Regions from separate parts of the Methylobacterium sp. D53M genome, predicted to be linked through region 2. Evidence: predicted binding sites of a transcription regulator. Region 2 holds the regulator's gene; each other region holds the start of a gene.
The links. The regulator LexA, encoded in region 2, represses DNA repair genes until DNA is damaged. The targets are predictions, from matches to a motif close to TGTTCNNNNTGTGTTCNG.
Positions count from the first base shown of each region.

Region 1: ACLBYG_RS06215 (trna delta -isopentenylpyrophosphate transferase) is a predicted target of LexA. The motif match lies at 4,146-4,163, and genes of this name have one in related genera.
Region 3: ACLBYG_RS12060 (PA0069 family radical SAM protein) is a predicted target of LexA. The motif match lies at 5,730-5,747, and genes of this name have one in related genera.

Region 1 covers NZ_JBKFAL010000002.1:401,674-411,118, reverse strand. The annotation lists gene ACLBYG_RS06245 (chloride channel protein) at 1-248, opposite strand, end outside; gene ACLBYG_RS06240 (MarR family winged helix-turn-helix transcriptional regulator) at 385-813, shown strand; gene ACLBYG_RS06235 (polyprenyl synthetase family protein) at 888-1,907, opposite strand; gene ACLBYG_RS06230 (putative signal transducing protein) at 2,076-2,300, shown strand; gene ACLBYG_RS06225 (tRNA1(Val) (adenine(37)-N6)-methyltransferase) at 2,297-3,055, shown strand; gene ACLBYG_RS06220 (hypothetical protein) at 3,065-3,376, opposite strand; gene ACLBYG_RS06215 (trna delta -isopentenylpyrophosphate transferase) at 3,409-4,083, opposite strand; gene ACLBYG_RS06210 (heme ABC transporter permease) at 4,489-5,286, shown strand; gene ccmD (heme exporter protein CcmD) at 5,297-5,440, shown strand; gene ACLBYG_RS06200 (DsbE family thiol:disulfide interchange protein) at 5,437-6,051, shown strand; gene ACLBYG_RS06195 (septation protein A) at 6,055-6,669, opposite strand; gene ftsY (signal recognition particle-docking protein FtsY) at 6,801-8,201, opposite strand; gene ACLBYG_RS06185 (RluA family pseudouridine synthase) at 8,259-8,933, shown strand; gene mtaB (tRNA (N(6)-L-threonylcarbamoyladenosine(37)-C(2))-methylthiotransferase MtaB) at 9,116-9,445, opposite strand, start outside.
Region 2 covers NZ_JBKFAL010000003.1:273,523-282,967, forward strand. The annotation lists gene gltX (glutamate--tRNA ligase) at 190-1,617, opposite strand; gene ACLBYG_RS08745 (ComEC/Rec2 family competence protein) at 1,811-4,138, shown strand; gene lexA (transcriptional repressor LexA) at 4,132-4,860, opposite strand; gene ACLBYG_RS08755 (hypothetical protein) at 5,110-5,559, shown strand; gene ACLBYG_RS08760 (hypothetical protein) at 5,578-5,793, opposite strand; gene fae (formaldehyde-activating enzyme) at 6,124-6,663, shown strand; gene ACLBYG_RS08770 (hypothetical protein) at 6,703-7,167, opposite strand; gene ACLBYG_RS08775 (error-prone DNA polymerase) at 7,235-9,445, opposite strand, start outside.
Region 3 covers NZ_JBKFAL010000006.1:55,625-65,069, forward strand. The annotation lists gene ACLBYG_RS12025 (hypothetical protein) at 1-276, opposite strand, end outside; gene ACLBYG_RS12030 (EthD family reductase) at 273-584, opposite strand; gene ACLBYG_RS12035 (NAD(P)/FAD-dependent oxidoreductase) at 650-1,981, opposite strand; gene maiA (maleylacetoacetate isomerase) at 2,122-2,769, opposite strand; gene moaB (molybdenum cofactor biosynthesis protein B) at 2,908-3,465, shown strand; gene ACLBYG_RS12050 (amino acid permease) at 3,475-4,923, opposite strand; gene ACLBYG_RS12055 (hypothetical protein) at 5,088-5,618, opposite strand; gene ACLBYG_RS12060 (PA0069 family radical SAM protein) at 5,777-6,892, shown strand; partial or broken gene ACLBYG_RS12065 (methyl-accepting chemotaxis protein) at 7,601-9,445, shown strand, end outside.

The DNA.
Region 1 (9,445 bases), on a different contig from region 2:
GCCACCATCCAGGGCCCCGGCGCCGCGCCGGCCAGGGAGGTCAGGTCGGCGTCGAGCCGGCCGTACCACGCGAGGTTGGTCACGAGGCCGATCAGCGTGAGCAGGATCCAGGCGGTGCCGCTGGCGGCGGTCCCGGTGACGACCGCCATGCCGGCCAGCGTCAGGACCCGCCGGTCCGCGCTGAAATCTCCCAGCGCCCGCCGCGACGGCCTGCCGTCCCCGCTCCCGCTCCCAGTCCCGCCGATCATCAGGGCCTCCTTTCCTCGCGGCGGCACTTATGTCGTGATCCGATATATTTGGCAATGGCTCGACCGTTGCAGCCGGGACAGGACTGCCGATACGACGCAGCATCGGCGGCTCGGACGATTCACCACGGAGGCGATCATGGAGGCCGATGCCCCCGGAACGGCGGCACTGTCGCGGGAGCAGTACGCGGCGCTGGCGGATTTCCGCTTCCGTCTCCGCCGCTTCCTGGCGTTCAGCGAGGCCGCGGCGGCCCGGGCGGGGCTGCCGCCGCAGCAGCATCAGGCGCTGCTGACGCTCGCGGGCCACGTCGGGCGCGCGCCCGCCACGGTCGGCCTGCTGGCCGAGCAGCTGCTCATCGCCCCCCACAGCGCGGCCGAACTGGTGTCCCGCATGGTGGAGGCCGGCCTGCTGACCAAGACCCGCGCCGTCGAGGACAGGCGGCGCAGCGAGCTGTCGCTGACGCCGCGCGCCGAGGCCCTGCTGCGGACCCTCACGGACGCGCATCTCGCGGAGTTGCGCGACCTCGCCCCCGCCCTCACCGAGGCCCTCGGGCCCGTGACGCGGTGAGGCCGACGCGCGCCGTCAAGCTAGCGGAGGTCGGTGGCCGTCGACGCGGGAGCCGAGAGCGCCCGCCCTCACCCTCAGCGCGCCCGCGCCACGCAGAACTCGACGGCCCCGAGGAGCGCCGCCTTGACGGGCCCGTCCGGGAAGATGTCGAGGGCGGCCCGGGCCTCGGCGCCGTAATGGTGGGCGCGGGCCACGGTCTCCTCCAGGGCGCCGTGGCGCTGCAGGAGGTCGAGGGCGGTCTCCAGGTCGGTCTCGCCGATCTCGCCCTGCTGCAGGGTGCGCCGCCAGAAGCCGCGCTCGCCCTCGCTGGCCCGGCGATAGGCCAGCACGATCGGCAGGGTGATCTTGCCCTCGCGGAAATCGTCGCCGACGTTCTTGCCGAGCTCCGCGGAGGTGCCGCCGTAGTCGAGCACGTCGTCGATCAGCTGGAAGGCGATGCCGAGATTCATCCCGTAGGACCGGGCGGCCGCCTGCTCGGCCTCGGGCCGACCGGCGAGCACCGGCCCGACCTCGCAGGCGGCGGCGAACAGCTCGGCGGTCTTGCCGCGGATCACCGCGAGGTAGGCGGCCTCGTCGGTCTCCAGGTTCTTGGCGTTGGTGAGCTGCATCACCTCGCCCTCGGCGATCACCGTGGCGGCGGCCGAGAGGATGTCGAGCGCCTTGAGCGAGCCGACCTCGACCATCATCCGGAAGGCCTGGCCGAGCAGGAAGTCGCCGACCAGCACGGAGGCCTCGTTGCCCCACTTGATCCGGGCCGCGACGCGGCCGCGCCGCATGTCGCTCTCGTCGACCACGTCGTCGTGGAGGAGCGTCGCGGTGTGCATGAACTCGACGCTGGCGGCGAGCTTCACGTCGCCGTCGGCGGCGCCCGCGTAGCCGCAGAGCCGGGCGCAGGCCAGGGTCAGGATCGGGCGCAGGCGCTTGCCGCCGGAGGCGATCAGGTGGTTGGCGACCTCGGGGATCATCGCCACGTCCGACCCCGTCCGCGACAGGATCGTGGTGTTGACCCGCGCCATGCCGTCGGCCACCAGCGCGACGAGGTCGTTGAGCCCCGCCTCCGCCTCGGGCTTCGGATTCTCGATGGAGAGGGCCATATCCAAGATCCGAGACCTCCAGACCGGTCGCCCCGCAGGGGGCGGGCGATCCCTTCGCACGCGCCCCGCGGCGCCGCAACATCGTCGCCGGCCGGATATGGGGTGTCGCCAGCGCGGATCTCACGCGACGAAACCGCCGATCCCCGCCCGTTCCGGAGCCGCGCCGCGATGATCGAGCTGATCCGGGCCAACGACGTCGTGCTGATCGGGTTCGCCCGCTCGGTCCTCGAGGCGGCCGAGATCCCGGTCCTCGTGGCCGACAGTCACATGAGCCTGATGGAGGGGTCGATCGGCGTCTTCGGCCAGCGCCTCCTCGTGCCGCGCGACCACGAGGCCCAGGCCCGCCGCCTGCTGACCGATGCCGGCATCGCCCACGAGCTGCGCCAGCCGTGACCGCCGAGGCCGACAGCGGCGCCGATCCCTTCCTCGGCGGCCGCTTGCGCCTGCACCAGCCGCCGCGGGGCGCGCACCGCGCCGGGACCGACGCGGTGCTGCTCGCCCGGCTGCTCGCGCCGATGGCCGGGGACCGGCTCTGCGACGTCGGCGCCGGGACCGGGGCCGTCGGCCTCGCCTGCGCGGCCCTGGCGCCGGGCCTCCGGCCGACCCTGGTCGAGCGCGACCCGGCGCTCGCCGATCTGGCCCGCGCCAACGCGGCCCTCAACGGCATCGACGCGCGGATCGTGGTCGCCGACGTGCTGGCCCCCGCGGCGGAACGCCGCGCCGCCGGTCTGCTGCCGGACAGTTTCGACGTCGTGCTCACCAACCCGCCGTTCTTCGCTGCCGGCGATCACCGCGCCTCGCCGCATCCGGGCCGCGCCGCCGCCCACACCTTCGCGGGCGGCGATCTCGACGCCTGGATCCGCGCCTGCACGGCGATCCTGCGGCCCGGCGGGCGCCTGGGCCTCATCCACCGGGCGGACGCCCTCCCGGCCTGCCTCGACGCGCTCCGGGGCCGCTACGGCGGGCTGGCGATCCGCCCGGTCCATCCCCGCGGCGACGTGCCCGCGATCCGCGTGCTGATCGCGGCGACCCGCGGCAGCCGCGCCTTGCCGAGCCTGCCGCCGCCCCTCGTCCTGCACAGCCCCGACGGCACCTTCACCGACGAGGCCGAGGCGCTCCATCGCGGCGCGCCGTGGCCGGCGCCCTGATCGCCCGCGTCACGCCGCGAGGGCGGCGGGCTCGGCGTCGCGGATGCCGAGGAACCGCTCGACCTCCGGAAGGTCCGGGAAGGCGAGGAATTCCGGGCGCAGCGGCTCGGGCAGGCCCTCGAAGTTCAGGCCCGGGAACGTGTCGGGATGCGGGTAGAGCTGCCAGGCCGCGCCGGGCTCGACCGGGGGGAATAGGATCGCGACCTTCTCGGCGCCGAGGCGGACGATCCGCGTCGGGCTGTACGACAGGGTCTCGATGCTCCAGCCGCGGTGGGAATCCCGGCGGGCCTTCATGGTGCGGCGGCTCGTCGCGCGATGCATGGCGGTCTCCTTCGGTGGGGGTGGAAGCGGGATCAGGCGGCGCTGCGGCGTCCGGCGCGCTTCGGCCAGCCCAGCGCCACGAGGCGGGCCTTGGCGTAGTCGCGCACCTCGTCGCGGGTGCCGGGCGGCATCGTCGCCAGGACGGCCTGGGTGGCGCCGTCCAGCATCAGGTCGGTGACCGCGTTGATGGTCTCGGCCTCGTCGATGCGGCGCTTGAGGTCGCCCTCGGCCTCGGTTACCTCGTCGAAGGCGGGCGCCTCCTCGAAATCCTCGTCGACGGCCCGGACCGGGACCTGATGGGCCCGGAACTCGTCGGCCTCCTCCTCGGAGTAGACGAGGCCGTGCAGCTCGATGAGCTTGAGGATGACGCGGTCCTTCCCGCGCTTCTCGGCCATGGCGTAGACGTAGGCCGCCTGCTTGCCCGAGACGCGGTAGTTCACGTTGACCAGCGCCTCGCCCATGGACCACTCGACCCGCTCGCTGCCGGGCTTCGCGCCGGGCAGCCGGCCGGTCACCAGGATCACGGCCTCGTCGCGCTCGGCCCGGATGACGGTCGGCGGCTCGAAGACGATGCCGGCCTGGGCGGCGATGCGCTCCAGGGTCTTGTGGTAGATGACGGCGGTCCCCTGGACGCGCCAGACGTTGCCCCCGAAGGGCTCGCCGTAGCGGACGAGGATGTCGGCGATCTGCTTGTCGGCGGTTCGCATGGGGCGCTCGGTCCGTCAGGGTGAGGTCGCGTCGTCCACAGCTTTTATCGGGGACGCTCTTTCGTTCTCTTTTTGTTCACATCTATATGCGCAATTCGCCCGCGATGCGCAAGGCTCGGACGCGAAAAGCTGCGGCCGCGGACGTGCGTCATCGTCGGACACGTGCGGGCGTGGCGCGGGTCCCCGCTCCCGTGCGGGAGAGCGCGTGCGTCGCGGATGTCTCAGGAAGACGGCTCGTTGTCGGCGCAGTCGTACAGCAGCTTCTCGGATCCGAAGGTTCGGCGGGTTCCGGCCCGGCGCACGATGCCATTGCGGCACCCCCGCCGCCTGCGCCGCCGACCCGCATTGTTGCTGCACCGCACCCTAGGCTAGACCGCTTCCACGATGTCCGAGACAGCTGCCGCGATGACGCCTTCCCTCTGGACCCGCCTGTCGAACCCCAGCCACTTCATGCGGTGGTCGGGGGCGCTCGTGCCGTGGCTGACGGCCCTGTCCCTCGGCGTGCTGGCCCTGGGCCTGTACCAGACCTTCTTCGTGGTGCCGCCCGACTACCAGCAGGGCGAGACGGTGCGGATCATGTACATCCACGTCCCGGCGGCGTGGCTCGGCGTGTTCTTCTACGGCGCGATGAGCGTGTCGGCGATCGGAACCCTGGTCTGGCGCCACCCGCTGGCCGACGTCGCCCAGCGGGCGGCCGCGCCGATCGGGGCCGCCTTCACGCTGATCTGCCTCGTGACCGGCTCGCTGTGGGGCAAGCCCATGTGGGGCACCTACTGGGTCTGGGACGCGCGCCTGACCTCCATGCTGATCCTGCTGCTGATCTACTGCGGCATCATCGCCCTGTGGCGGACCCTGGAGGATCCGAACCGCGCCGCCCGTGCGGTCGCGATCCTGACGCTGGTCGGTGCCGTGAACCTGCCGATCATCAAGTTCTCGGTGAACTGGTGGTCGACCCTTCACCAGCCGGCCTCGATCCTGCGCATGGGTGGCTCCACCATCGATCCCTCGATGCTCCACCCGCTGCTGGTCATGATCGCCGCCGCGACCCTCGGCGGGACGACCCTGCACCTCTACGCGATGCGCACCGAGATCATGCGCCGCCGGGTGCGGACGCTGACGATCCGCGAGGCCGAGCGCCTCGACCGCGCCCAGCCGCGCCTCACCCCGACACCGGCCGCGATGCCGGTCGGGCAGCCGGTCTAGGAGGACCGCGATGGATCTCGGGTCTCACGGCGGCTTCATCCTGGCCGCCTACGCGTTCACGGCGGTGGTGATGGTCGCCCTCGTGGGCAACGCCCTGCGCGACCGCCGGGCGCAGCAGCGCGCCCTCAGGGGCTTCGGCGAGGACCGGCGATGAGCGCGCCCCTCGACGACACCGCCGGCCGGACACCGCCGGTCCGCCGCTCGCTGCTGCTGATCCTGCCGGCGCTCGTCTTCGCGGCGCTCGCCGCCGTGCTGTTCCTGCGCCTGCGCTCCGGCGCCGACCCGGCCGCCCTCCCCTCCGCGATGATCGGCAAGCCGGTGCCGCGCTTCGACCTGCCCGCGGTGCCGGGGCTGACCGCCAACGGCGCGCCCGTGCCCGGCCTGTCGAGCGCGGACCTCAAGGGCCAGATCACGGTGCTCAACGTCTTCGCCTCGTGGTGCGCGCCCTGCCAGGTGGAGCATCCGATGCTGATGCGGCTGGCGAAGGAGCCCGGCATCCGGCTCGTGGGGATCGACTACAAGGAGCCGAACCCCGAGGCCGGCCAGCGCTTCCTGACCCGGCACGGCGTGCCGTTCAGCGCGGTGGGGGCCGATGCCGGCGGCCGCGCGGCGATCGATTTCGGCGTCTACGGCGTGCCCGAGACCTTCATCATCGGGCCCGACGGCGTGATCCGCGACAAGCTGGTCGGCATCCTCACGCCGGAGAATTTTTCCAGCGTGCTCACCCGCATCCGCGCGGCCGGCAAGGTCGCGGCGGCGCAGTAGGCGTCACGCCTCCGGCTGCGCCTTCTTGCGCTCGTAGCGGGTGAGCAGCGGCGTCTGCGCGAGGGCGAACAGCACGGTGATCGGCATGATGCCGAACACCTTGAAGTTGACCCAGAAATCCTCCGTCTGGGTCCGCCAGACCAGCTCGTTGAGCGCCGCCAGCACGAAGAAGAACACGCCCCAGCGGAAGGTGAGCTTCCGCCAGCCCTCGTCGGTGAGGCTGAACATCGAGTCGAGCACCACCGACAGCAGCGAGCGCCCGAACACGAGGCCGCCGAGCAGCACGGTGCCGAACAGGGCGTTCACGATGGTCGGCTTGACCATGATGAAGGTCTTGTCCTGCAGCGCCAGGGTCAGGCCGCCGAACACCACCACCACCACGCCGGACACGAGCGGCATGATCGGCAGGCGGCGCACCATCACGTAGTGGATCGCCAGAGCCACCACGGTCGCCGCGATGAACACGCCCGTGGCCACGAACAGCTTCTGGTCCGGGGCGACGCCGAATTTCTCGGAATAGGCGTTGCCGAGGAAGAACAGCACCAGCGGCCCGAGTTCCAGCGCCAGCTTCACGAGCGGCGGCAGGTGGCGGTGCGGGGGGACGGATTCGATCTGCATACGCTCGGTTGGCTCGGCTGCGGCGCTCACGGTCGGCTGAGAGCGTCGGACGGGATTCGCCGGGGTGTGTGGAACGCGGAGCGCGCGATGTCCATGACATCGCGCACCTGAGACCTTCGAGCGGCCGCCGCCTAATCCTTCTCCAGCCCGGCGATCGCCCGGGCGAAGTCGCGGGCCGCGAAGGGCTCCAGATCCTCCACGCCCTCGCCGACGCCGATGAAGTGCACCGGCAGGCCGAACTTCGCCGCCAGTGCCACCAGGATGCCGCCCCGGGCAGTGCCGTCGAGCTTGGTCATCACCAGGCCCGAGACCGGCGCGGCCTGCGAGAACAGCTCCACCTGGCTGAGCGCGTTCTGGCCGACCGTGGCGTCGAGGACGAGGAGCGTGGCGTGCGGCGCCTCAGGGTCCTGCTTGCGCAGGACGCGGACGATCTTCTCCAGCTCGGCCATCAGGCCGGCCTTGTTCTGGAGCCGGCCGGCGGTATCGATCAGAAGCACGTCGGTGCCGGCGGCGCCCGCCTGCTTCAGGGCGTCGAAGGCGAGGCCCGCCGCATCCGCCCCCTGCGCGCCGCTCACCACCGGCGTGCCGGTGCGCGCACCCCAGACCTTGAGCTGGTCGATCGCCGCCGCGCGGAAGGTGTCGCCGGCCGCGAGCATCACGGTGCGCCCCTCCGCCCGGAGCTTCGAGGCGAGCTTGCCGAGCGTCGTGGTCTTGCCGGCGCCGTTCACGCCGACCGTCAGGATCACGAAGGGCTTCCGGGCGGCGTCGATCGTCAGCGGCACCGCAACCGGCTCCAGCGCCCGCTCCACCTCCGCGGCCAGGATCGCCCGGACCTCGTCGGGCGAGATGCCCTTCTCGTAGCGGCCCTTGCCGACGGCCTCCGAGACCCGCATCGCGGTCTCCAGGCCGAAATCGGCCTGTATCAGGGCGTCCTCCAGGTCCTCCAGGGTCGTGGCGTCGAGCTTGCGCTTGGTGAACAGGCCCGTGACCCGGTCGGACAGCGCCGACGAGGTCCGCTTCATCCCGGAGGTGAGACGGCTCCACCAGCCCTTGGCCTCCGGCTCGCGGTCCGGCCCGGCGCCGGCGTCGTGCGCGAGGGCGGCGGCGCTGTCGACCGGCTGGATGTCGGGCTGGGAATCGGATTGAATCTCGGGCTGCATTTCGGCAGCCGGCTCCACCACCGGCTCGCGGTTCATATCACCCGTATCGACCGGGTCGGCGCCGTGCGCGGGATCGTCACCGGCGGTGCCGGCCGGCGGACGCTCCGGCTCGCCCTCCACGGGCAGCAGGTCCGCACCCTCGACCGCGTCCGGGACCGGCTCCCCGGTCTCCTCGGGCGGCAGCGGGACGTGGGTGACATCTTCCGCGGCGGTGGCGAAGTCCGGCTCCCCCTCGGAGGGCGAGGCCGCCCCGGCCGGAAGCTCGGCCTCGGGCTTGTCCTCGGCCTGATCCTCGGCTCTGTCCTCGGGCGCGGGCTGGCCTTTGCGCCCGAACAGGCGTCCAAACCAGCCGGGCTTCTCCTCGCTCGCCATGAAATCGCGTCCTCGCCCCACCTTGCCCCGCCGACACCGACCCTCTAGCCGATCCGGATGTCCAACGCCTTCGACATAGGCGCGCGCCTCCTCTACCGCGATGCCCTGCTGCTCGTCATCGACAAGCCGGCGGGTTTACCGGTCCATCCGGGCCCCCGCGGCGGCGAGACGCTCACCGACCACCTCGACGCGCTCCGGTTCGGCCTGCCCCGCCGGCCGGAGGCCGCGCACCGGCTCGACCGCGACACCTCCGGCTGCCTCGCGCTGGGCCGCCACGCCAAGGCTCTGGCGCGGCTCGGAAAGCTCTTCTCCGGCAGCGCCGTCGACAAGACCTACTGGGCGATCGTGGCCGGCGGTCCCGCCGAGGAGGAAGGCAGCATCGACCTGGCGCTGGCCCGCCGCTCGGACGATCCGCGCTCGTGGTGGATGAAGGCCGACCCCGCGGGGGACCCGTCGCTGACGCACTGGCGGGTGCTCGGCCGCGCCGGCGGGCGGACCTGGCTGGAGCTGAAGCCGGTCACCGGCCGGACCCACCAGCTCCGGGTCCACTGCGCCGCCTCCGGCTGGCCGATCCTGGGCGACGCGGTCTACGGCGGCGCGCCCCGCGGGAGCGCGCTGCACCTCCACGCGCGGGCGCTGTCGATCCCGCTTTATCCTAAACGGGAGGCCATCACGGTGACGGCGCCGCCCCCACCGCACATCGCCGAAGCCGTGGCGACGATGGGCGCGTGAGCCTCGCATCATCGCGAGCGCAGCGAAGCGACCCAGGGCAGCGCGACATCGGGAGACCTGGCGCCGCTGGATTGCTTCGCTCCGCTCGCAAAGACGGCGCCGGGCACGATTGAACATGCGCCTGGACCGCATCCGTCCTTTCGGGGCCGGCACGGAGTGTGACAGGCCAGGAAGACCGGGCGCTAGGCGCCGATCAGCCGCGCCCCGTCGTGCCCGGCGATGGCGATGCTGTGAAACGTCCCGGGCGCCTCATCGGCCGCCAGCCGCACGGCCGTGAAATCCACACTCCGCCCGACGCCGCCTCGCTCGGCCAGGACCGTCAGGCGGCGCCCGACCTGCGCGTCGAGGTGCCGCCGCAGGGCACCCGCACCCGCCTCGCGCAGCCGCGCCGCCCGCGCACGGATCACGTCCGGCGCAACCGGCGGCATGCGCGCGGCCGGCGTCTCGGGACGTGGGGAATAGGGGAAGACGTGCAGGTGCGTCAGCCCGCACTCCGCCACGAGGTCGAGGGA
Region 2 (9,445 bases):
TACCCAAACGGCAGTGCAGCAGCAACGGGGTCGGTGACAACCCGCCCCCGTCGCCAAGCGAATTCCGCCAACCGATTTCCACCCAACGCAATCCGGGTCGGGGCCGGCAGTTCCCTCTCCGCTCCCGGTCCGCGCGCGGCGGTCCCAGCGTCGCCTCGTCCCCGCCTCGTCCCTGCCCTCAGCCCGGCCTCAGCCCTGCGGCGCCTGATCTCCGAGGCGCGCCAGGGTTTCCTCCCGGCCGAGCACCGCCATCACGTCGAACAGGGGTGGGGAGGTGGTGCGGCCGGTGAGCGCCGCGCGCAGGGGTTGGGCCACCTGCCCGAGCTTGCAGCCGGCCGATTCCGCGTACTGCCGCACCGCGCCCTCGGTGGAGGTCGCGCTCCAGTCGGGCAGCGCCTCGAGCACCGGCCGCACCCCGGCGAGGCGGCCGCGCCCCTCGTCGGAGAGCAGGGCGCGGGCCTTGTCGTCGAGCGCCAGGGGCCGCTGGGCGTAGAGGTAGTAGGCGCTGTCGAGGAGCTCGATCAGCGTCTTGGCCCGCTCCTTCAGGCCCGGCATGGCCTGGACGAGCTTGTCCTTGAGATCGGGCCGCAGCGGCGCCGACAGGCCTCGCTCCGGCCCGACGTTGGGCAGGATGGTCTCGATCGCCGCGACGAGGTCGGAATCGGCGCTGGTGCGGATGTAGAGGCCGTTGAGGTTGGCGAGCTTGGCGAAGTCGAACCGCGCCGCGGAGCGTCCGACCGCGCCGAGGTCGAAGGCCGCGACCATCTCGTCGGTGGAGAAGACCTCCTGGTCGCCGTGGCTCCAGCCGAGCCGCACGAGGTAGTTGCGCAGGGCCGCCGGCAGGTAGCCGAGATCGCGGTAGGCCTCGACGCCGAGCGCGCCGTGGCGCTTCGAGAGCTTGGCCCCGTCCGCCCCGTGGATCAGCGGGATATGCGCCATCCTCGGGATGTCCCAGCCGAGGGCCGAGAAGATCTGGCTCTGGCGCGCCGCGTTGGTGAGGTGGTCGTCGCCGCGGATGATCTGCGTGACGCCCATGTCGTGGTCGTCGACCACGACGGCGAGCATGTAGGTCGGCGTCCCGTCCGAGCGCAGCAGGACGAGATCGTCGAGGTCCTTGTTGGCCCAGGTCACGCGGCCCTGGACGGCGTCCTCGACCACGGTCTCGCCCTCGGTCGGGGCGCGCAGGCGGATCACCGGCTTGACCCCGGCGGGGGCCTCGGACGGGTCGCGGTCGCGCCAGCGGCCGTCGTAGCGCGGGGCGCGCCCCTCCGCGCGGGCGGTCTCGCGCATCTGCGTGAGCTCCTCGGCGGTGGCGTAGCAGTGATAGGCGCGGCCCGCGGCCAGCAGCTCCTCGGCGACCGCGCGATGGCGCTCGGCGCGGGCGAACTGGAAGACCACGTCGCCGTCCCAGTCGAGGCCGAGCCAGGAGAGGCCGTCGAGGATCGCGTCGATCGCCCCCTTGGTGGAGCGCTCGCGGTCGGTGTCCTCGATGCGCAGCAGCATCTTGCCGCCGGTGTGGCGGGCGTAGAGCCAGTTGAACAAGGCCGTGCGGGCCCCGCCGATATGCAGGTAACCCGTGGGCGAGGGGGCGAAGCGCGTGACGACGGCTGAGGACATCGGTCCGGTATGTTCCGGGGCTGGTCGCGGACGGGGCGCGACGGACGGCGAAGGGGCGGCGGAGCGGCGAGGGGCTCGACAGGGCGCCCGTAGCACGAAGAACCCGCTGTAGCACGGGCCGGCGGATGCGTTAAGAATCGCCCGCAGAATCGCCCGGCCCCGACGACAGGTCGCGCGGAGCGGGGCGGCGGCGATGCGGCGGATCGGCGCGAGGCGGGCGGACGGCGCGGTCGCGCTGATCGGCCCGCGCGCCCGAGCCCTTCCCGCCGCCCTCTTGGCCGCCCTCCTGGCCGCCCTCCCGGCGCTCCGCGACTGGGTCGTCGCCGGCCTCGCCCGCGAGGCCGAGCAGCGCCGGCTGTTCCCCTGGCTGGCGGTGGCCTTCGGCGGCGGGATCCTGGTCTACTTCGCGGCGGCCGACGGCGCGCCGAGCCTCGCCGCCCCCCTGATCGCGGCCGGCCTCGCGCTGGCGCCGGTCCCCGTCCTCGGCGCGCGGCCGGCGGCCCTGGCGGCGGCGCTCGCGGTGGCGGCCGCGTTCCTCGGCTTCGCGGCGGCGACCTGGCGGGTCTCGCAGGTCGCCGCACCGATCCTCACCCGCACCACGATCGGCCCGCTCGTCGGAACGGTCGAGGCCCTGGACGAGCGCGAGGTCGGCGCCCGGCTGGTGATCCGGGTGGAGAGCTTCGCCGGCCTCGCGCCGGAGGCGCGGCCCGCCCGGGTCCGGGTCTCGTTCCGGAAGACGCCGATTCCGCGTCCCGGGGACGGCGTCGCCGCCACGGCCCGGCTGCTGCCGCCCCCGGAGGCGGCCCGGCCCGGCGGCTACGACTTCGCCCGGGACGCCTATTTCCAGGGGATCGGCGCGGTGGGCTCGCTGATCGGCACCGTCACCGTCCGGGAACCGTCCGGGCCGCCGCCGCTGGGCCTGCGGCTCGCCGCTGCGCTCGACGCGGCGCGCAACGGGCTCACGCGCCGGATCGCAGAGGCCGCCGGCGGCCAGGCGGGCGCGGTGGCGGCGGCCCTGGTGACGGGCAAGCGCGGCCTCATCGGGCCGGCCACCAACGACGCGCTCCGCGCCGCCGGCATCTACCACGTGGTGTCGATCTCGGGCCTCCACATGGTGCTGGCCGCCGGCGTGGTGTTCTGGCTGGTGCGGGCGCTCCTCGCCGCGGTGCCGCTCTGCGCGCTCCTCTGGCCGATCAAGAAGATCGCGGCCGGCTTCGCCATGGTCGGCGTCACCGCCTACTGCGCCTTCTCGGGCTGGGACATCGCGGCCGAGCGCTCGCTGATCATGACCCTGATCATGCTGGGCGCGATCCTGGTGGACCGGCCGGCCCTGTCGATGCGCAACCTCGCCCTCGCGGCGCTGATCGCGCTCGCCCGGGAGCCGGAGGGCCTGCTCGGCCCGAGCTTCCAGATGTCCTTCGGCGCCGTGGCCGGGCTGATCGCCTGCGCGCGGCTGATCGACGGGCGGCTGCTCGTGCGCCCGGGGGCCGGGCGGATCGGGCGGCTCGTCGGGACCGGCCTGTCGGCGATCACCGGGACCCTGGCCACGACCCTGGTGGCGCAGGTCGCGACGGCCCCCTTCGCCACCTACCACTTCCAGACGGTCCAGCCCTTCGGCCTCGTCGGCAACGCCCTGACCCTGCCGCTCGTCTCCCTGGCGGTGATGCCCGCCGCGGTGATCGGCTGCCTCGCCTATCCCTTCGCCCTCGACCGGCCGGTCTGGTGGCTGATGGGGCAGGCGGTGGCCGGGATGCTGGCGATCTCGGACTGGATCGCCGGGTTCGAACGGGCGGTCCTGGTGCTGCCGGCCTTCGGCGCCGGGGCGCTCGCCCTGCTGACCGCCGGCCTGCTGCTGGGGACGCTGCCGGCCTCGCGCCTGCGCTGGCTCGCCGTGCCGCCGGTCCTGCTCGGGCTCGTCCTCGCGGCCCGGCCCGACCACTACGACCTCTACGTCGACCGGCAGGGCGCGGGGGCCGCGGTGCGGGGCCCGGACGGGCGGCTTGCGGCCCTCGGCAGACCCTCGGGCTTCGTCCTCGAGCAGTGGCTGAAGGCGGACGGCGACGGGCGGCGGCCCGCGGCGCTGATCGTCCGGTCGGGCAGCGGGCGCTGCGACCGGCTCGGCTGCACCGCCCGGCTGCCGGACGGGCGGGCGGTCGCCCTGGTCCGGGACCGGCGGGCCTTCCCGGAGGATTGCGCCCGCGCCGCGGTGCTGATCACGGGCCTCGCGGCGCCGCCCACCTGCACGGGGCCGCTGGTGATCGACCGGCGCGTCCTCGCCGCCCGCGGGGCCGTGGCCCTCCGGACCGACGGCGACGGCTTCGCCGCGCGCTACGCCCGGGACGACGGCCGCGCCGTGCCCTGGCGGCCGGCCGCCGGGCGCGGGCCGGGACCGCCGCGGCCGGTCACCGCGGAGCCGGGCGACCGCCCCGCGGAGGACGGGGTCGCCGCGACGCCGGAGGCCGACGCCGCGCCGGGCGGAGACCTCGCCCCCGACGACGCGCCGGCCGAGCCGCTTCAGTAGCGGCGGACGAGGCTCACGAGGCGGCCCTGGATCCGGACCCGGTCGGGCCCGAGCACGCGGGTCTCGTAGGCCGGGTTGGCGGCCTCGAGGGCGATCGACGAGCCGCGGCGGCGCAGGCGCTTGAGCGTCGCCTCCTCGTCGTCGATCAGCGCCACGATGATGTCGCCGGTATTGGCCGTCTCCTGCTTGCGGATGACCACGAGGTCGCCGTCCAGGATGCCCGCCTCGACCATCGAGTCGCCGCGCACCTCGAGGGCGTAGTGCTCGCCGCCGGCCACGAAGTCCGGCGACAGGGTGATGGCGTGGCTCTGGTTCTGGATCGCCGAGACGGGCGTACCGGCCGCGATCCGGCCCATGACCGGGATCGAGATGGCGCGGCCGGACTCGTCGATCATCCGCGTGCTCGCCGGGGCCGGCGGCTGCTTGGACTTACCGCCCTCGACCACGCTCGGCGTGAAGCGGCGCGGCTCGGCGGGGGCCTGAGTCGCCGGAGCGGCCTGGGTCAGGCTCTCGGGGATCCGGATCACCTCGATGGCGCGCGCCCGATTCGGGAGGCGCCGGAGGAAGCCGCGCTCCTCGAGCGCCGTGATCAGCCGGTGGATGCCGGATTTCGACTTGAGATCGAGGGCATCCTTCATCTCGTCGAACGACGGCGGGACACCGCATTCCTGCATCCGGCTCTGGATGAATCGCAGGAGGTCCAGCTGCTTGCGCGTGAGCATCGACGGGGGACTCGCGGCTTGGCGGACCGCCACGTGACGGTCTCCGAAACAAATCACGAACAGGTTAAACGTTCCGCAAGTGTTCCGCAAGAGCGGCACCGCTCGGCCCGGCGCTCCGCGGCGCGCCCGCGGGAGAAGGTCGAGAAACGCATTGACGGCGCAAGCGGAGCCGTTTCAATGCATCGCGGCGCCCCGCCGGGAAGGCGGCGGATCCGGGGCGCGGGCTGGGACCCTCTTGGAATGACGAGGATGCGACGACCCGCAGCTCTGCTGCCCCTCGGCCTCGCCGCCCTCGGCCTCGCCGGCTGCACCACCGGCTTCTCCTACATCTCGCGGAACTACGTGGCGCTCACTCCCCAGGTCGTCACGATCGGCTGCAAGGAGCCCTACGAGGTCTACGACAACCGGCAGCTGCGCCGGATGCTGATCGTGTCCAACGCCCTGCGCGAGTATACCGGCTGCAACCTGAGCGAGGTCCGGATCGATCCGGAGCCGGGCGCCACCCGGGTGAAGCGCTTCCGCACCGCCGCCCGGGCCTATCTCGACGAGACCGTGCGCGAGGATTGCCGGATCACCGGCGAGACCGTGTTCGATCCGCTGAAGACCGAGTTCGCCTACGCCTGCGACGCGCCGATCGAGAAGCGCGGCACCGTGGTCCCCCGCCTGCCGGGCCGCAATCCGGGCCTCGGCGTGCGCTGACCGGCCGGCGGCGCGTCCTCAGGCGCCCGGCTTCGGGAAAGTCCGCTCCGCGGCGTCGCCGGCGGCGGCCAGCAGGGCGCGGGCGAAGGCCCGGGCCTCCGTCCGGTCGAGCACGATCGCGGCGGTGACCGGCGCACCGCCGAGGTCGGCGAGGGCGAGTTCCAGGCGCACCCCGTCGGGCACGGCGCTCGCCTGAAGGCTCCAGCCGGAGCCCCGGTCCGTGCTCTCCGCCATCGTGTTCCTCCCGCATGCCCGGCACGGCGCCGCGCGCCCACCGGAACGGCCAGGCCCGGGACCGCTCCCGGAGCCGCGCTCCGGTCTTCCCTGCCTCGCCTGTCCGCGTTCCTCAAGGCCACAGGCCGCGCAGGGGTGGAGATGCGCGCCGTCGCGGATGCCGGCGGCCGCATCGCGGCGGCACGGGGCGGCACGGGGCGGCACGGGGCTGCGCCCGCGCCGCGGCGCGGGCGAGGGCAGGGGCGGCCGGGATGGGGGCCGGCTTCGGGGCGATTGACGCGAGGCCGCCGATGATGTCTCCCGCGGGCTCCGATCAGGTGGAGTTCGAACATGCAAGAGATCTGGTTCCGCACGGGCGAGGCCACGGTGCTGGCGGCCGAGGGCCAGTACACCGACGCCATGCCGGAGGTGCTGATCGGCTCGGTGCGCGGCCCGGTCGGTCAGGCCTTCGCGTCGATGATGGGGCAGGTCCAGGGCCACACGCGGATGTTCGTGGTGCGCGACCTCAACCAGCTCGTGCGCCCGGCCACGATGATGACCACCAAGGTCACGATCCACACGGCCGAGTATGCCGAGCTCCTCGGCGGCGTGGTCCAGGCCGCCACCGGCGACGCGATCGTGGACTGCATCATCGAGGGCATCCTGCCGAAGGACGGGCTCGACGAGCTGTGCATGATCATCATGATCTGGCTCGATCAGCGATGCGCCGAGGACGACAACCTCGACCAGAAGGACCTCTACCGGACCAACTACGAGGCCACGAAACTCGCCATCGCCCGCGCCCTCAAGGGCGAGCCGACGGTCGACGAGCTGATCGCCAACCGGAAGACCGTGAAGCACTACGCGCTCGACGGCGTGATCGAGTACTGAGCGGGCCCAGGCCACGCATCCTGCCGGCTCAGGTCCGCCTCAGCCCGGCGGGATGCGCCCCACCGAGCAGAGGGTCCGCATCGCGCTGCTGCCCGGGTCGGTGTAGCAGGAGGCCGACCAGCCGTTCTGCTGGATGAACGACTTGCGCCGCTCCGCCAGCGCGGTCCGGTAGGCGCTGGCGATGATCGGCTCGACGGTCGCGGCCGGTTGGCCGACGAGGATCTCGGAGGCCACCGACAGGTCGCGGAAGAAGGTCGCCGAGGGGCTCGGCTCGGCGGAGGTCGCCTGCACGATCGGCTCGGCCCGGCAGGTCACGTCGAACTTGATCGGGCCGGCCACGCGGATGTCGATGCTGGGGCCGGCGCGCTTGCCGACCCGGCCGCCGATCGCGTCGGCGATCTGGCGGGTGAGGTCGTCGCAGCTGTCGGCCCGGGCGGCCTCCGCCAGGAGGGGCAGGGCCGCGCAGGCGGCGAGGAGGAGGCGCGGGACGGCGAAGCTCGACATCGCCGCACTCTACGCGCGGCGCGGGGCCTGTCGAGGGGCTGGTCGAGGGCCGCTCGAAGGGCCGGCCTCAGTGGAAATCCCGGCTGGGGAACACGCGCCGGTCCGGGGGCACGCCGAAATCCGTGTTCTCGGGCGGCAGCTTCATGCCGGCCTCGCGCAGATCGCGCAGGGCAGCGGTGAGGTCGCGAAACCCCTCCGCCACGAGGTGGACCACCCCGTCCGCCCGCTGGATCCGGCCGCGCACGGCGAGGAACCGCGCCTGCATGGCGATCCGGCGGTTCGCCTCGAATACGGTCTTCCAGACGATCACGTTGGCGATACCGGTCTCGTCCTCCAGCGTCAGGAAGACCACGCCCTTGGCGGTGCCGGGCCGCTGGCGGATCAGCACGAGCCCCGCCACCGTGACCCGCGCCCCCTGGGGCAGCGACGGATCGAGATGGGCCCGGGCCGGGATCGCGCCGATCCGGGCGAGCCGCCCCCGGAAGAACGCGACCGGGTGCCCCTGGAGCGACAGGCCGGTGGCGGCGTAATCCTCGGCCACGGCCTCGGACGGGGCCAGGGGCTGAAGGTCCACCGTCGGCTCGTGCCGGAACAGGCCGTCATCGGCGTGCCACGCGAAGAGCGGCAGGGGTGCGTCGAGGAGATGGGCGCGGCGCTCGCTCGCATCGGCCTTGGCGGCCTTGCGGGATGACGTCCCCTCCAGGGTGCGGACCATCCACAGGGCGGCGCGCCGGTCGAGGCCGAGCGAGCGGAACGCGTCCGCCTCCGCCAGCCGCTCCAGGGTGTTGCGGGGCAGGGCGAGGGACGCCTGCAGGCCCTCGATGCTGGCGTAGCCGTTGGCCCGCAGCCGCACGAGCCGGCGCATCGCGGCCTCGGGCAGGCCGCGCACGACGCGCAGACCGATCCGCACGGCGTGCAGCGCCGGATCCCCGGCCGGCTCCAGGGTGCAGTCCCAGTCGCTGGCGTTGACGCAGACGCCCCGCACCTCGACCCCGTGGGCCCGGGCGTCGCGCACCAGCTGGGCCGGCTGGTAGAAGCCCATCGGCTGGGCGTTGAGGATCGCGGCCAGGAAGACGTCGGGGTGCCGGCACTTCATCCAGGCCGAGGCGTAGACGAGGAGCGCGAAGCTCGCCGCGTGGCTCTCCGGGAAGCCGTAGGTCGAGAAGCCGCGGATCTGCGCGAAGCAGCGCTCGGCGAAGTCCTGCGGGTAGCCCCGGCGGGTCATGCCGCCCACGAACTTCTCCGCGAAGCCGCCGATCGACCCGACGTGGCGGAAGGTCGCCATCGCCCGGCGCAGCCCGTCGGCCTCGGCCGGGGTGAAGCCCGCCGCCGTGATGGCGATCTGCATGGCGTGCTCCTGGAAGAGCGGCACCCCGTAGGTCTTCTGCAGGACCTCCTTCAGTTCGTCCGCCGGGCCGTGATCCGGATGCGGGGCCGGGTACTCGACCGGGTCGATCCCGGAGCGCCGCCGCAGGTAGGGATGGACCATGTCGCCCTGGATCGGGCCGGGGCGCACGATCGCGACCTGCACCACGAGGTCGTAGAACTCCCTCGGCTTCAGGCGCGGCAGCATCGACATCTGCGCCCGGCTCTCGACCTGGAACACGCCGACGGAATCGGCCTTCGTCAGCATCGCGTAGGTCGCGGGATCGTCCTGCGGCAGGTCGGCCAGCGTCTCGTAGAAGGTGCCGTGATCCTTCTCCAGGAAATCGAGGCCGCGCTTGAGGCAGGTCAGCATGCCGAGCGCCAGCACGTCGACCTTCATCAGGCCGATCGCGTCGATGTCGTCCTTGTCCCACTCGATGAAGGTGCGGTCCGCCATGGCGCCGTTGCCCACCGGCACGGTCTCGTCGAGGCGGCCGCGGGTCAGCACGAAGCCGCCGACATGCTGCGACAGGTGGCGGGGGAAGCCGATCAGCTGGTGGGCGAGGTCGAGCGCCTGCCGGATCGCCGGGTTCTCCGGGTCGAGCCCGGCCTCGCGCACGTGCTGGTCCGGCATGCCGGTGCCCCAGGAGCCCCAGACCGTGTCGGCGATCGCCGCGGTCACGTCCTCGGTCAGGCCCAGGACCTTGCCGACCTCGCGGATCGCCATGCGGGGCCGGTAGTGGATCACCGTGGCGCAGAGGGCGGCCCGCTCCCGGCCGTAGCGGGCGTAGAGGTGCTGGATCACCTCCTCGCGGCGCTCGTGCTCGAAGTCGACGTCGATGTCGGGGGGCTCGCCGCGGTTCTCCGAGATGAAGCGGGCGAAGAGCAGCCGGTGCTTCGACGGGTCCACCGC
Region 3 (9,445 bases), on a different contig from region 2:
GCCGGTCCAGGTCGTCGCGAAGGCGGCGAGCTCCCGCGCGTCGGCGAAGGCCGCCACGGTGACCTCGCGCGCGGCCGGCTCCGCCCCCGGATAGGGGGCGAGCAGGACGCGCACCCGGGCGAGCCGGCCGCTGGGCGCCTTCTCGGCGATCCAGGCCTGCGCCTCCGGGGTGAACCGCTCCGGGCCGTCGAGGGCCCGGGCGTCGGTGCGCAGCACGACCACGTAGGTGCCGAGGCTCGGATCGGCCTCCTGCACTGCCTTGACGATGTCGATCACGGGTTTTCCGCGAAGTCGTTGATCTGCACCTGGGCCTGCGCCGCAGTGAAGTTCGGGATGTCGGCGAAGATCTCCTCGCCGTGGGCGGCGACGGCCTTCTTGAAGGCGTCGACCGACTCGAAGGTCAGGAGGGCCATCACCTGGAACGGGGCGGCGCCGCCGTCCGGCGTGCCGGCGCCCTTGACGACCTTCGCGTCGTGGAGGCCGAGGGACGACCAGCGCTCGCGCACCAGCGGCATGTGGTGGCCGAGGTAGTAGCCCATGTCGAAGCTCGGGCCGGCCGGGTACATCACGCTTACCAGGATCATGGCGGTTCCTTCCTGTGTCGCGCCCGGTCGATCCGGGCGCCCGTCCTCGGGTCGTACGGCGACGGTCAGTGCAGCTTCACCCGCGGCTCGGTGCGCCGGGTCAGCGCGCGGGCCAGGGTGTCGAGGGCGGTCTTGGCCGTGCCGTGCAGCGCCCGCTCGTGCATCTTGTAGAGCGAGCGGTACATCATCCGGGCGAACAGACCGGCGATGAGCATGTTCTTGCCGCGCACGAACCCCATCAGGCTGCCCACGGTCGAGTACTCGCCCAGCGAGACCAGCGAGCCGAAATCCTTGTACCGGAACGGCTTCAGCGGCTTGCCGTCGATCTTGGCCGGGATCTGGGCGATCAGGTGGCTCGCCTGCTGGTGGGCCGCCTGCGCGCGCGGCGGCACCGGCGTGTCGGAGCCGGCCTCGACCAGGTAGGCGCAGTCGCCGATGGCGAAGATGTCGGGGTCGCGGGTGGTCTGCAGCGTCGGCGTCACCACCAGCTGGTTGGTCCGCGTCGTCTCCAGGCCGCCGATGCCCTGCAGGAAGGGCGGCGCCTTCACGCCCGCCGCCCAGACGACCAGCTCGGACGGGATGAAGGTGCCGTCGGCGAGCTGCACGCCGTCGGCGCGCACCTCGGTGACCCGCGCCTTCACGCGCACGTCGACGCCGATCTTGCTGAGGAGCTGCATCACCTCGGCCGAGAGGCGCTGCGGCACCGCCGGCAGGATCCGGTCGGCGGCCTCGACCAGGGTGATGCGGATGTCCTTGCCCGGGTCGATCTTGTCGAGCCCGGTCGAGACGACGTGGCGCAGGGTCCGGTGGAGCTCGGCGGCGAGTTCCGTCCCGGTCGCGCCCGCGCCGATCACCGTGACGTGGAGCTGGCCGGGCCGGACCGGGCCGGCCTGCGTGTGCGCCCGCAGCGAGGCGTTCACGAGGCGCTGGTGGAAGCGCACCGCCTGGTCCTGGGTGTCGAGAGCGATGGCGTGCTCGGCGACGCCCGGCGTGCCGAAATCGTTGGTGGTGGAGCCCACCGCCATCACCAGCGTGTCGTAGGGGACGGCGCGCTCGGGCGTGACCTCGCGCCCTTCCGCGTCGTAGCTCGCGGCGAGCTGGATCGTGCGCGCCTCCCGGTCGAGCCCGGTCATCCGCCCGATCCGGTAGCGGAAGCCGTGCATGTGGGCGTGGTGCAGGTAATCCACCGCGTGGTGGCCGACGTCGAGGCTGCCGGCCGCCACCTCGTGGAGCAGCGGCTTCCAGATATGCGTCCGGGCGCGGTCCACGAGGGTGACGTGCGCGCGCTTGCCGCGCCCGAGCTTGTCGCCGAGCTTCGTGACCAGCTGCAGTCCGGCGGCGCCGCCGCCGACCACCACGACGCGATGAAGGCCCGACTCGTTCTCGACGGATGCCATCGACACTCTTTCTCCTCCCGGACCGGGATCAGTCGCCGGCCTCCTTACACGGCCTGGGTTGCCGAATACCACATCGCCGGCCGCGACCCCCGGTCACGAGTGCGACGTCGCGCACCGGACGGGCGGCGCGCGGAGCCCGGTCACGCCGGCGGGGCGCCTGGCTGGCGCAGCGGGTGTGCCTCCGCGACCGCCGGCAGGGCGAGGCAGGCCTCGGCGATTCGCGCGACCGTCGGGTAGGCCGCCGTGTCGATGCCGAAGATGCCCGTCCCGACCCAGAGGCTGACGAGGCAGAGGTCGGCGTGGCTCACCGAATCGCCCTGGCAGAACCGGCCCGTCCCCGGCTCGGTGGCGAGGCGCGTCTCCAGGGTCCGGAGGCCGGTCTCGAAGGCGTTGCGCAGGAAATCCAGCATGCGCTCCCGGGGCAGGCCGTAATGCTCCATCAGGAAGGTGCGCACCCGGGGCACGTAGAGCGGGTGGGTGTCGCACGCGACCACCTGCGCCAGCGAGCGGGCCCTGGCCCGCGCCCGGGGCTCCTCGGGCAGCAGGCGGACGCCGCCCCGGGTCTCCTCCAGGTAGTCGAGGATCGCCAGCGACTGGGTGAGCGGCGGCCCGTCGCCGTCGAACAGCGCCGGCACCGCGCCCTGCGGGTTGATCTTCCGGAACGCCGGCTCGTGCTGGTCGCCCGCGTCGAGGTCGATGAAGGTCTCCTCGTAGGCGATGCCCTTCAGCTTCAGGGCGATCCGCACCCGGAAGGCGGCGGCCGAGCGCCAGTTGCCGTACATGTGCATGGGTCAGCGGTCTCCGACGGACGCGCGCGAGCACAGCCGACTTCGCGGCGGGCCGCAAGAGGCGCGCGCGCGCGGCCCGGGGGCGACAAGCGGTCCCGCCGGGCCCATATCGGTCTCCCGCCCCGGAGAGCCCGCACGATGGCCGATCAGACCGACGCCCGCCGCTTCATCCCCCTGAACATCGCGGTCCTGACCGTCTCCGACACGCGCCGCCCGGAGGACGACCGGTCGGGCGACACCCTGACCCAGCGCCTCACCGCGGCGGGGCACATCCTGGCGGCCCGCGCGATCGTTCCGGACGAGGTCCCGGCGATCCGCGCGCGGGTGGAGGCGTGGCTGCGCGACCCCGGCGTCGACGTGGTGATCACCACCGGCGGGACCGGCTTCACCGGCCGCGACGTCACCCCCGAGGCGCTGGAGCCGCTGTTCGAGAAGCGCATGGACGGCTTCTCGGCCGTGTTCCACCGTATCTCGTACGACAAGATCGGCACCTCGACCCTGCAGTCCCGCGCCACCGCGGGGGTCGCGCGGGCGACCTACGTGTTCGTGCTGCCGGGCTCGCCCGGCGCCTGCCGCGACGCCTGGGACGGGATCCTGGCCCAGCAGCTCGATTACCGGCACCGGCCCTGCAACTTCGTGGAGATCATGCCGCGCCTCGACGAGCACCTGCGGCGCGGCGCGAGCCTCACGGTGTGAGGCCGCGCGCTACGCGAGGTTCCCCTCCTTGCGGCGCAGGACCGAGTGCTTGCGGCCGTAGAAGAAGTACACGACGAGGCCGATCGCCATCCAGATCACCAGCCGCAGCCACGTGTCGAGGGGCAGGCCGATCATCAGGAGCAGGCAGGACAGGATGCCGAGGATCGGCACGACCGGCACGGCGGGCGCCCGGAACGGCCGCTTCATGGTGCGCTCGGCCCGCCGGAGGTAGAGCACCGAGCCGCAGACGAGGATGAAGGCGGCCAGCGTGCCGATGCTCACCATCTCGCCGAGGATGTGGATCGGCACCAGGGCCGCCACCACGGCGACCGCGGCCCCGATCATCGCCTGGCTGCGATACGGCGTCTGGTAGGTCGGGTGGACGTGGGAGAACATCTTCGGCAGCAGGCCGTCCTGCGCCATGGTGAAGAAGATTCGGCTCTGGCCGTAGAGCAGGACGAGGATCACCGTCGTCAGCCCGGTCAGCGCCCCGAGCTTGATCAAGAGCGCGAACCAGCCGATGCCGATCACGTCGACGCCCTTGGCGATCGGGTCCGGGACGTTGAGGTCCTTGTAGGGCACGAGACCGGTGAGCACGGCTGCGACCAGCACGTACAGGATCGTGCAGACCGCGAGCGAGCCCAGGATGCCGATGGGCATGTCCTTCTGGGGCTTGCGCGCCTCCTGGGCGGCGGTGGAGACCGCGTCGAAGCCGATGAAGGCGAAGAACACCACGCCCGCGCCGCGCAGGACGCCGCTGTAGCCGAAATGTCCGAAGGTCCCGTCGTTGTCCGGGATGAGCGGGCTCCAGTTCGCGGCGTTCACGTGGCCCCAGCCCAGGGCGATGAAGGCGACCACGACGGTGAGCTTCACCGCGACCATGATGTTGTTGAAGAGCGCCGATTCCTTCGTGCCCCGCATCAGCAGGATCGTGATCAGCGCCACGATCAGGACCGCCGGCAGGTTGAGCAGCGCGGTCCCGCCGCCCTCGATCGGCGTGCCCGGCGCGTTGGCGAACTGCGCCGGGATCACGATGCCGACGCTCTTCAGGATGCTGGTCACGTAGCCCGACCAGCCGACCGCCACGGTGGCGGCGCCCATGGCGTATTCGAGGATCAGGTCCCAGCCGATCAGCCACGCGAAGAACTCGCCGAGCGTCGCGTAGGTGTAGGTGTAGCTCGATCCGGCGACCGGGATCAGCGCGGCCATCTCCGAGTAGCAGAGGCCGACGAAGGCGCAGGCGATGCCGCCGAGCACGAAGGACAGCATGATCCCCGGCCCGGCATACTGGGCCGCGGCCGTGCCGGTCAGGACGAAGATGCCGGCGCCGATGATCGCCCCGATGCCCATCGCGGTGATCGAGAGGGCGCCCAGCGACTTCGAGAGCTGCTGCTCGCCCTCGCCGCTCTCGACGATGTCCTCGACCGACTTGCGCCCCATCAGGCCCGACGAATCCATGGCACCATCCTTCCAGATCGGGGTGGCTCAGCGCGCGTCATCATGTCCGGAGACGGCGACGATCCTGCCGCGCTTTCAGAGTTGTAGAGGCGGATCGACCGACAACAACGTGAGCGGACGCAAGATTCTTCCGAGCAAGATTCTCCCGAGCAAGATCTTTCCGGTCAGGCGCGCTCGATCCGAGCGATCAGCGGCCTGACCTTGAGGCGACCCGTGAACGCGCCCTCGGCACGCAGGGCCTCGCGCCGGACGACGTCGCCGGCCCGGGCCTGCCGGGCGCCGACGACGGTCTCCGCCCGTCTGACGAGCCGGCCGAGCCAGCGCCCGGCCGGGCGGTGCAGGCGGCCGAGCGCCGTGTCCGGCCGCGCGGTCCCGACGAAGCGGTCGAGGGTGCGGATCCAGCCCTCGGCCGGGACGTCGCCGGCCTCCAGGCACAGGATCCAGTCCCGCCGGGCCGCGGCGGCGCCGGCCGCGTAGGGATTGCCGCCCCGGTGCAGCACGAGGGTCGCGCCCGTGGCCTCCGCGACGGCCGCCACGGCCTCGCTCTCGCGGCCCGCGACGATCACCGCGTCGCCGACGAGGCCGCCGGCCACGCCGGAGACGAGCACGCTGAGCGTGTCGGCCAGGCGATCGATCGCGTCCGGATCGGCCGGTTCGGCCAGATAGGTCACGGCGGAGAGCATGAGCGCGCGCATAGACGATTCTGCGGCGCCGTAAACTGCCCCGCGGCCCGCGCGGCGACGCGCCGTCGCCCGGACGGGCTGCAGAGCCGCATTTGCCTGAAAAAAAGGCGCCCTTCGCCGTCGCGTTCGCTCTATGTTCTCACATGGATGCGTGAGGGAGGCGAGTCGTCATGGGGGACACGCGCGACGGGACCGCATCCGGGGCCGCGCCGCGACTCGGGCCGAGCGTCGCGGAACCGGCCGCCCGGCGCGGGCGCGGCGCGACGGCCAACCCGACGGGCCGGTACGAATCCGCCCGGCGCGAGGCGTTCCACGACGAGACCTGGACGGCGGACGCTCCGGCACCCCTGCGCACGCAGGTCACGCCGGAGCGGGCCGCCCGGATCATCGCGCACAACAGCTCGCCCGACATCCCGTTCGACCGGTCGATCAACCCGTACCGGGGCTGCGAGCACGGCTGCATCTACTGCTACGCGCGCCCGACCCATGCCTGGCTCGGCCTGTCGCCGGGGCTCGACTTCGAGTCGCGGATCTTCACCAAGCCGGACGCCGCCCGGCTCCTCGCCCGCGAGATCGCCGCGCCGGGCTACAGGCCCGACACGATCGCCCTCGGCACCGCCACGGATCCCTACCAGCCGGTCGAGCGGGAGCACCGGCTCACCCGCGCAGTTCTGGAGGTGCTGCGGGAGGCCCGCCACCCCGTCAGCATCACCACCAAGTCGGACCTCGTGCTGCGCGACCTCGACCTCCTGGCCGAGATGGCGGCGGAGAACCTCGTGCTGGCGGCGATCTCGCTGCCGACGCTGGATCCGGACCTCGCCCGCCGCCTCGACCCGCGGGCGCCGCGGCCGGGCAAGCGGCTCGCGGCGATGCGGGGCCTGAGCGCGGCGGGCGTGCCCGTCATGGTCAACGTCTCGCCGATCATCCCCGGCCTGACGGACCACGAGATCGAATCGATCCTGGCCGAAGCGCGCGCGCACGGGGCGAGCCGGATCGGCCACGCGCTGCTGCGCCTCCCGGGCGAAGTCGCGGACCTCGTGGCGGACTGGTTCACCGAGCACTATCCCGAACGCAGGGCGCGGGCCTTCGCACTCCTGCGGGAAGCCCGGGGCGGGCGCGAGAACGACCCGCGCTTCGGCCACCGCTTCCGCGGGGAGGGCGCCTACGCGGCGATGATCGGCCAGCGGGTCCGGCTCGCCGGCACGCGTCTCGGTTTCGCCTTCGGGCGCATCGCGCTGAATCGCGACGCCTTCCGGAAGCCCGGCGCGCAGCTGGCGCTGTTCTGACACGCGACCGACGCGGCGGCGCGCGCGACGCGGCGGACCTGTCCCACAGTACGGTTCAGCGAAAATTCCAGTCATTTTGGCCAGAAATGGCGTAAAAAGATAATCCCAAAGATTGAAAACAGCTCAAATGTTGCTCCCAAAGTCGATGATCGGATGTCTAAGGCGTGAGGAAAATCGCAGAACGTAAGATTGACATCTGTGCCATTGTGGTTCAAATGCCTGAGATCGCGAGGTTTGTTGCGAGATTTTGACCAGGTTTGATTGAGTTATCGAATTTCAGTTCTATATTGAGGGTCGTTCTGTGCGTAAGAGCGCGATTTTGTCCGGCGTCCGTGTCCGCAGATCCCGCCAATGGACGCTGTGCGCCGTGATCCGGTCGCGGGCGAGCCGCGCCCCGCGGCCCGGCTCGGTTCTGCCGGTCGCGACTGTCGTCCTTCCTTGAGACGGTAGCGTGTCGGGGTTTCGACCTCCGATGCCGACCGGGCGAACTCCCGGTCCGATGACCGGACCGGGAGCGCCGGTGGGCCCCAGGACTCGCCGCGCCCTCGCCGCGCCCTTCGAGCGATCCGGGCCGGCGCCGCGTCGGGGTGCCTGTCGCGTCGCTCAGCCTTTCCGTCGACCGAGGCCGACCGGCCGCCCTGCTCGAACCGGGCAGCCCGGCGGCGGGCCGCGCGCCTCGACGCACCGCGAAGAGAGATCCCGACCCTCATGCTGCGTCTTCCGCGTCCGTCCATCGGCACGATCCTGTGCGCGATCCTGTTCTCACTCAGCGCCATGCTGCTGGCCGCGGGCGCCCGGACGGCGCTGGAGGCCGGGGCGCAGGAGCGGGAGAGCCGCCGCGTCGTCGCGCTCACGGAAGGCAGCCGGATCCTCCTCGAGATCCTGCTCGCCGTGCGCCTCGAGCGGGGGCGGACCCTGCAGGCGCTGATCGCCGCGGGCAGGATCCCGCCCGCCGACGCGGCCCTGATCGCCTGACAGCGCGCGACCCGGATCGATCGTCTGGAAGCGCTCCTGAGGCTGGTGCGCGCGGTCGACACCGCCGCGGTGGCGAAGACGGTCGATCCGCTCCGACGGGCGTACGAGGCCGTCACCGGCCTGACGTCGCGGATCGACGCGGCCCTCGCGGTCCCGGTCGCGGAGCGCGACGCCGCGACCGCGGAGGTCGCCGCGACCGCCTTCCGGGATCTGCTCGACGCCCTCACGGTGACCAGCGGGGCCGTCGACGTCACGATCCCGCGCCGGGACGCGGCGCTGGCCCGCGCCCTGGACATCAAGCGCGCCGCCTGGATCACGCGGGTCGCGATCGGCGGCAACGTGGCGCGGGCCGAGACGGCCGTGACGCGGGGCACGGGCTGGTCCGAGGAGGAGCGCCTCGCGGAGGCCGAGGAGCGCGGCCGCGTCGCGGCGAGCTGGGCGAATCTCGTCGATCACATGGACGACACGCTGCCGCGGGCGGTCCAGGACGCCTTCGTGAGGGCGGGCAGCAGCAACTTCGAGGGCGAGGTCGCGGCGCGGCGGCAGGCCTTGCGGGCGGCCCTGAGCCGGGGCCAGCCGCCGGGCGTCGCGATCCAGGACCTGCGCGACCGCAACACGCGGGAGGTCAACACCATCGCCGACCTCGCCGAGGCGGCGCTGAACGCGATGGTGGCCCGCGCGCAGGCACTCTTCGCTGAGGCGGGGGCGACGCTGCTGCACACCGGCCTGTTCCTGGCCGCATCGGTGCTGCTCGCCGGTGCCGGCGCCGTCGTCGTCGTCCGCCGCGTGCTCGGGCCGCTCCGGGCCATGATCCAGGCGATGCGGGCGCTCGCCTCCGGCGACGTCGCCGTGGAGATCCCGGCCCGCGGGCGGCGGGACGAGATCGGCGCGATGGCGGCGGCCGTGGAGGTCTTCCGGGACAACCTCGTCCGCACCCGCGCCCTGGAGGCAGAGGCGGACGAGGCGGCGCGCGCCGCGGAGGCGCAGCGCCGGACCATGACGCACACGATGGCGCAGACCTTCGAGGCGGCGGTGGCCGGCATCGTCGGGCAGGTCTCCGCCGCCGCGGCCGAACTGCAGACCACGGCCTGGGAGATGACCACCACAGCCCAGGAGACGGCCAGCCAGTCCGATACCGTGGCCGCGGCCGCCGAGGAGGCGTCCGCCGGCGTCAGGACGGTGGCCGCCGCGGTGGAGGAACTCGGCACCTCCGTCCAGGAGATCGGGCGGCAGGTCCAGGGCTCGTCCGAGCTGGCCCGGAGCGCGGTCGGCGAGGCCGACCAGACGGCCGCCCTGGTGGCGGCGCTGAACGCGTCCGTCGCCCGGGTCGACGCCGTCGTCGAGCTGATCGCCCGCATCGCCGCGCAGACGAACCTGCTGGCGCTCAACGCCACGATCGAGGCGGCGCGGGCCGGCGAGGCCGGGCGCGGCTTCGCGGTCGTCGCAACCGAGGTCAAGGAACTGGCCGCCCAGACCGGTCGGGCCACCGACGAGGTCGGCCGGCAGATCGGCGAGATCCGGACCGTGACCGGTCAGGCGGTGCGGGCGATCGGGACGATCACCGGCCGGATCGGGGAG